Regions from separate parts of the Dermacoccus sp. NHGro5 genome, predicted to be linked through region 2. Evidence: predicted binding sites of a transcription regulator. Region 2 holds the regulator's gene; each other region holds the start of a gene.
The links. Region 2 encodes HrcA, which represses chaperone genes, less so after heat shock. Its sites were predicted from a motif close to TTNGCACTCGNNNNNNNCGAGTGCNAA; they were not measured.
Positions count from the first base shown of each region.

Region 1 (2,266 bases), on a different contig from region 2:
GTCCTTCGTCACCTGGATGCGGCGTGCCTGGCCGAGCGAGTCGAGGTCGGCGTTCTCGAGCTTGAGACCGACCTCCTCGGCGATGACCTGGCCACCGGTGAGGATCGCGATGTCCTGCAGCATCGCCTTGCGGCGGTCGCCGAAGCCGGGGGCCTTGACGGCGACGACGTTGAACGTGCCGCGGATCTTGTTGACGACGAGCGTGGAGAGGGCCTCGCCCTCGATGTCCTCGGCGATGATGAGCAGCGGCTTGCCGGACTGCACGACCTTCTCGAGGACGGGCAGCAGGTCGGCGATGGCCGAGATCTTGCCCTGGTTGATGAGGATGTAGGCGTCCTCGAGGACGGCCTCCATGCGCTCGGGGTCGGTGACGAAGTACGGCGAGAGGTAGCCCTTGTCGAACTGCATGCCCTCGGTGTAGTCGAGCTTCGTTTCGGCGGTCGAGGACTCCTCGACGGTGATGACGCCGTCCTTGCCGACCTTCGCGAACGCCTCACCGATGAGGCCACCGATCGTCGCGTCCTGAGCGGACAGCGAGGCGACCTTGGCATAGTCGTCCTGACCGTCGACGGGGCGCGCGTTGGCGAGCAGCTGGTCATTGATGGCCGTGACGGCCTTGTCGATGCCGCGCTTCAGGCCGGACGGAGCAGCGCCCGCAGCGACGTTGCGCAGGCCCTCCTTGACGAGCGCCTGGGCGAGAACCGTCGCGGTCGTCGTACCGTCACCGGCGACGTCGTTCGTCTTGGTGGCGACCTCCTTGGCGAGCTGCGCGCCGAGGTTCTCGTACGGGTCCTCGAGCTCGACCTCGCGGGCGATCGTCACACCGTCGTTCGTGATCGTGGGGGCGCCCCACGCCTTGTCGATGACGACGTTGCGGCCCTTGGGGCCGAGCGTCACCTTGACGGCGTTGGCGAGCGCGTCGACACCTCGCTCGAGGGACTTGCGGGCGCCGTCGTTGAATTCAAGCGTCTTGGCCATGGTTCAACCTTTCGTTCGAAGGCTCCGCGCGGCGCGTGACGCGCGCGGCGGAAGAGTGTGGAGTGCGAGTGAGCGGAAAGGACGAGCCCGGCCCGGCCGTCAGACCTGAGCCGGGCTCGTCGTCACCTGCTGGCTCGACGGATCGTCAGGAGACGACCGCGAGCACGTCGCGAGCGGAGAGGATGAGGTACTCGGTACCGGCGAACTTGACCTCGGTGCCGCCGTACTTCGAGTAGATGACCTTGTCGCCGACGGCGACGTCGACCGGAACGCGGTTGCCGTGGTCGTCGATGCGACCGGGGCCGACGGCGATGACCTCGCCCTCCTGCGGCTTCTCCTTGGCGGTGTCCGGGATGACGAGGCCGGAGGCCGTGGTCTGCTCGGCCTCGACGGCCTTGACGACGATGCGGTCTTCGAGCGGCTTGATGTTGACCGACACGGTAGGACCTTCCCTTTCGCAGACCGCCCGATCTTCTCGGGCGGGACGGATGCTTTCGTTCCCTGGCCACACCACCCACCGGTGGCGGTGTGGCATGCATGTGGGCCGATATCGCCTCGCCGTCGCGGGGGTCGAGGGATGAGCTCACTGGCACTACCCAGGGGTGAGTGCTGGAACCGAATCTAGTAACGCCGTTGGCACTCGGTCAAGCCGAGTGCCAACTCGTTTCCGATGTTCGCCCACAGCGCATCGGGGGCTGCTCCGAGGGCCCCCGATGACACAATGGCGGCCATGGATGCGAGCGTCGTGCACGAGTTGTTCACCGACGACGGACGCGCGCTGCTCGCCTCGCTCCCGCCCTACGAGGAGAAGAACGTCGTCATGCTGACGACGCGGCTGCGCGCCGCAGGGCACTCCCCCGAGCTCGTCGCCGCCGCGCTCACCCAGTCCCGGCTGCGGGCCAGGGCCGTCGACAAGTTCGGTGATGCGGCGGCGTCGATGTTCTTCACCCCCGACGCCCTCGAACAGGCCACGCGCGCACCCATCGCCCGTCTGCACGCGCAGCGGTTCCTCGACGCCGGGGCGAGCCTCGTCATCGACGGTGGCTGCGGAATCGGTTCCGACGCCGTCGGATTCGCACAGGCCGGGCTCGACGTCATCGGCGTCGAAGCGGATCCGGAAACCGCGGCCCTGGCCGCCCAGAACCTCGCGTCGTTTCCCGGCAGTCGCGTCGTCACGGGGCGGGTCGAGGATGTCGCGGCTTCGCTCGACCAAGCCGGGGCCGCCTGGTGGTTCGACCCGGCACGCCGCACGCCCGGCGTCGCCGACATCCGCGGGCGCACGAAGCGC
Region 1 covers NZ_JAGEKQ010000025.1:35,949-38,214, reverse strand. Annotated here, with positions in the region: gene groL (chaperonin GroEL) at 1-978, opposite strand, end outside; gene groES (co-chaperone GroES) at 1,124-1,417, opposite strand; gene J4Z35_RS11050 (class I SAM-dependent methyltransferase) at 1,709-2,266, shown strand, end outside.
Region 1: the regulator HrcA is predicted to act here: its motif matches at 1,612-1,638, upstream of groES (co-chaperone GroES).

Region 2 (2,266 bases):
GGTCGAGCAGACGACGGCCGTGTCGAACGTCAGCTCCTGCTCGCCGCCGAAGACGGCCGTGGCGAGTTGGATGTCGAGCGGCAGCAACGCGTCCTGGCCGTGCTGGACGCGGCTGCGCGGGCCGCCGCCTCCCCCTGCGGCAGCCCCCGTGAAGAACGCGTCCATGATGTCGCTGAAGCTGAACCCGGCGCCACCGCCGGGCGCGTAGGGGTCGACGCCCTGGTCGTAGGCCGCCTTCTTCTGCGGATCGCCGAGCACGTCGTAGGCCTGCCCGACGCGCTTGAACTCCTCGGCCGCCTCCGGGGAGGGGTTGACGTCGGGGTGCAGCTTGCGGGCCTTCTTGCGGTAGGCGCGCTTGATCTCCTCGACGGAGGCCTCACGCGTGACACCGAGTTCGGCGTAGTAGTCGTTCACGAGCATCCTTGCTTTCGACGGGTGAAGATTTCATCACTCATGTGGTCGTGGTGCGCCCGAGCCATCACTGCTCGAGAAGTTCGGAGACGTAGCGGGCGACCGCGCGCACGTTCGCCATCGTCTGCGGGTAGTCCATGCGGGTCGGGCCGAGCACGCCGAGCGCCGCGACGGCGTCGCTGCCGTAGGCCGTCGTCACGAGCGAGGTCGACTCGAGGCCTGCGAAGTCGTTCTCGGCGCCGATGCGGACGGTCACCTCGTGCGTCGGATCGTCGTCGCGTGTGCTGATGAGGCGCATGAGGACGACGTGCTCCTCCAGCGCCTCGAGAACACGGCTGACGCTGAGGCCCGCGTCGTCGCGCAGCCCGGCACGCGCGAGGTTCGCCGTCCCCGCGAGCACGACGCGCTCCTCCCGGTCCTCGGCTAACACCGCGGCGATCGTCGCGACGATCGTGTCGACGTCAGCACGCTGCCCCGGCTCGAACTCCGCGCCCAGCTCGGTCATGGCCGCGGCGGCCTCGGTGAGCAACCGCGCGCCGGAGACCTCGTTGACGCGCGCTCGCAGCGTCTGGACGAGGCGCTCGTCGTCGGCGGAGGCGACGGAGACGAGACGCTGCTCGATGCGACCTGAGTCGAGGATGACGACGAGCGACAGGCGCCCCTCGGCGGCCGGCACGAGCTCGATGTGCCGCACCCGTGAGCGCCGCAGCGACGGGTACTGCATGACGGCCGCCTGGTTCGTCAGCGTGGCGAGCAGCCGGGCGGTGCGCTCGACGATGTCGTCGAGGTCGACGCTCTGACGCAAGAACGTCTCGATCGCTCGACGCTGTGTCGCGCTCAGCGGCCGCACCTGGCTGAGGCGGTCGACGAAGATTCGGTAGCCGGCATCGGTGGGCACGCGACCGGCCGAGGTGTGCGGCGTGGAGATGAGACCGGCGTCCTCGAGGGCCGCCATGTCATTGCGGATCGTCGCGGCGGAGACGCCGAGCTGATGACGTTCGAGCAACGCCTTCGAACCCACCGGTTCGGACGTCGCGACATAGTCCTGCACGATGGCGCGCAGCACCTCGAGCCGACGTTCGTCGCTCATGCGCTCACCTCCCGCGCCTCGATACCGTCCTTCGATCTGCAGTCCGTCCAAGATTGGCACTCACGCCGAGCGAGTGCCAAATCATGCGGGGTGTGTTCGCCCACAGCGTCGCGGGCGATTCCCTCGCGCCGTCGTCCATCGTCCGTCGGTCGGCAGGCGCGCGCTCCCCGGCCCTCGGCGACGCCGCGACGGGCGCCTGGCTGCGCCCGCGGCCATCGTTCTCGGCGCGCCGCGACGGCGGTTGTCGGTGGGCGGTTCTACCCTGATCGCCATGACCGACCGTTACGGCTCCGACGTCCTCTCCGGCGATTGGCGCGCGCCTCGACGTGGGCGTTCGCGCGAGGTGCCCGCTGAGCTCGACGTCGTCGTCGAGGACGCCCAGAGCGGTTACGTCGGCGCCGTCGTGCGCGTCGAGAAGTCGGGCGGGCAGCACGTCGTCTTCCTCGAGGACCGCTTCGGCAAGGCCCGCGGATTTCCGCTCGGCGCCGGCTTCCTCGTCGACGGCGAACCCGTGACACTCGTTGCGCCCCGACCCGCCACCGCCGCGCGCCTCGCCGAGCAGCAGACGCAGGCCGGGCGGACGGCGTCCGGTTCGCTCGCCGTCCCCGGGGCGAAGGCGCGCGTCGCGCTGGGTTCGCGAATTTTCGTCGAGGGACGGCACGACGCCGAACTCGTCGAGAAGGTGTGGGGTGACGACCTGCGCATCGAGGGCGTCGTCGTCGAATACCTCGAGGGCGTCGACGATCTCGCGGCCGTCATCCGCGA
Region 2 covers NZ_JAGEKQ010000006.1:109,443-111,708, forward strand. Annotated here, with positions in the region: gene dnaJ (molecular chaperone DnaJ) at 1-414, opposite strand, end outside; gene hrcA (heat-inducible transcriptional repressor HrcA) at 479-1,501, opposite strand; gene J4Z35_RS03145 (DUF3097 domain-containing protein) at 1,773-2,266, shown strand, end outside.

Region 3 (2,266 bases), on a different contig from region 2:
CCGGGCGTGGGGTACGGGTCCTGGCCGACGACGAGGACGCGCACCTCGTCGAACGGCTGCGTGAACGCGCGCAGCACGGCGTCGCCCGCAGGCAGGTAGCCGCGCCCCGCGGCCACCTCGTCACGCAGGAACGCCCCCGCGGCGGCGATGTGCTCGGCGGCGGGCGCGAGGGGTTCGACCCAGCTCGGGTGGACGAGTTCGTCGTACGGACGAGGCATGTGTCCAACCTATCGCGCGGGTCTGACAACCCGCCCCGAGCGCGGTTGGAACGGGCCGGGCGGCCTCGTATCCTGAGCGGATGGCCATGATCGAGACCCCCGCGGGTGCCCACGTGCCCGGTGACGCCGACGCGCCCGGGCTGAGCGAGCGCGACCGTGCGATGCTCGCCTTCGAACGCGAGTGGTGGAAGCTGCCCGGCGCCAAGGAATCGGCGATCAAGGAGCGCTTCGGGCTGACGAGCACGCAGTACTACCAGCAGCTCAACAAGCTCGCCGACACCGAGGCGGCGCTCGCCGCGGATCCGTTGCTCGTCAAGCGGATCCAGCGACGCCGCGCGGGGCGTCGACGCACCGTCTGAACCGCGGCTCAGCGCGCCGCCACGTCCCCGCATGTCGCCGCTCTCGTGGCGCCGCAGCCCATCTTGGCAGCCGCACGACAGACGTCGGGGTGCCGCTATGAGCGAACAACACGCGGGTGCGTGCGCGGAGGGTTTGCACTCGGTGGGGGCGAGTGCTAATCATGGGGTTAGCACTCTGATCGTGAGAGTGACAAAAGCCTGACTGCAGCAGTGAGGGTTCGGGGCGCGCCGACATGACCGGCGCGTGATCGGGTCCGTCCGTCGCGGGCGCTGATGTGGTCGATCCGAACGTCACGTGGAGGAACCACAGCCATGGCCAAGACCATTGCTTTCGACGAGGAGGCCCGTCGCGGCCTCGAGCGCGGCATGAACACGCTCGCCGACGCCGTGAAGGTGACCCTCGGCCCCAAGGGCCGCAACGTCGTGCTGGAGAAGAAGTGGGGCGCCCCCACGATCACCAACGACGGTGTCTCGATCGCCAAGGAGATCGAGCTGGAGGACCCGTACGAGAAGATCGGCGCCGAGCTCGTCAAGGAAGTTGCGAAGAAGACCGACGACGTCGCCGGTGACGGCACGACGACGGCCACCGTCCTCGCCCAGGCGATGGTGCGCGAGGGTCTGCGCAACGTCGCGGCCGGCGCGAACCCGATGGCGCTGAAGCGCGGCATCCAGACGGCCGTCGACGCCGTCAGCAAGCAGCTGCTCGAGCACGCCCAGGAGATCGAGACGAAGGAGCAGATCGCTGCGACCGCGTCCATCTCCGCCGCTGACCCGCAGATCGGTGAGCTCATCGCCGAGGCGATGGACAAGGTCGGCAAGGAAGGCGTCATCACGGTCGAGGAGTCGAACACGTTCGGCCTCGACCTCGAGCTGACCGAGGGCATGCGCTTCGACAAGGGCTACATCTCGGGCTACTTCGTCACCGACACCGAGCGCATGGAGGCCGTCCTCGACGACCCGTACATCCTCATCGTCAACTCGAAGATCTCGAACATCAAGGACCTGCTGCCCGTCCTGGAGAAGGTCATGCAGTCCGGCAAGCCCCTCGCGATCATCGCCGAGGACGTCGAGGGCGAGGCCCTGTCGACGCTCGTCGTCAACAAGATCCGCGGCACGTTCAAGGCCGTCGCCGTCAAGGCTCCCGGCTTCGGCGACCGCCGCAAGGCGATGCTCGGTGACATCGCTATCCTCACGGGCGGCCAGGTCGTCTCCGAGGAGGTCGGCCTCAAGCTCGAGTCGACCGAGCTCGACATGCTCGGCCGCGCCCGCAAGATCGTCGTGACGAAGGATGAGACGACGATCGTCGAAGGTGCTGGCGACGACGAGCAGATCAAGGGCCGCGTGGCGCAGATCCGCGCCGAGATCGAGAACTCCGACTCCGACTACGACCGCGAGAAGCTGCAGGAGCGCCTCGCGAAGCTCGCCGGCGGCGTCGCCGTCATCAAGGCGGGTGCCGCGACGGAGGTCGAGCTCAAGGAGCGCAAGCACCGCATCGAGGACGCTGTGCGCAACGCGAAGGCAGCCGTCGAGGAGGGCATCGTTGCCGGTGGTGGCGTCGCGCTCATCCAGGCGACGAAGGACGCCGAGTCGGCCTTCTCCGCTCTCGAGGGCGACGAGGCGACGGGTGCGAACATCGTTCGCGTCGCTGCCGAGGCTCCGCTCAAGCAGATCTCGACGAACGCGGGCCTC
Region 3 covers NZ_JAGEKQ010000002.1:53,947-56,212, reverse strand. Annotated here, with positions in the region: gene J4Z35_RS00940 (uracil-DNA glycosylase) at 1-218, opposite strand, end outside; gene J4Z35_RS00935 (DUF3263 domain-containing protein) at 299-577, shown strand; gene groL (chaperonin GroEL) at 890-2,266, shown strand, end outside.
Region 3: the regulator HrcA is predicted to act here: its motif matches at 710-736, upstream of groL (chaperonin GroEL).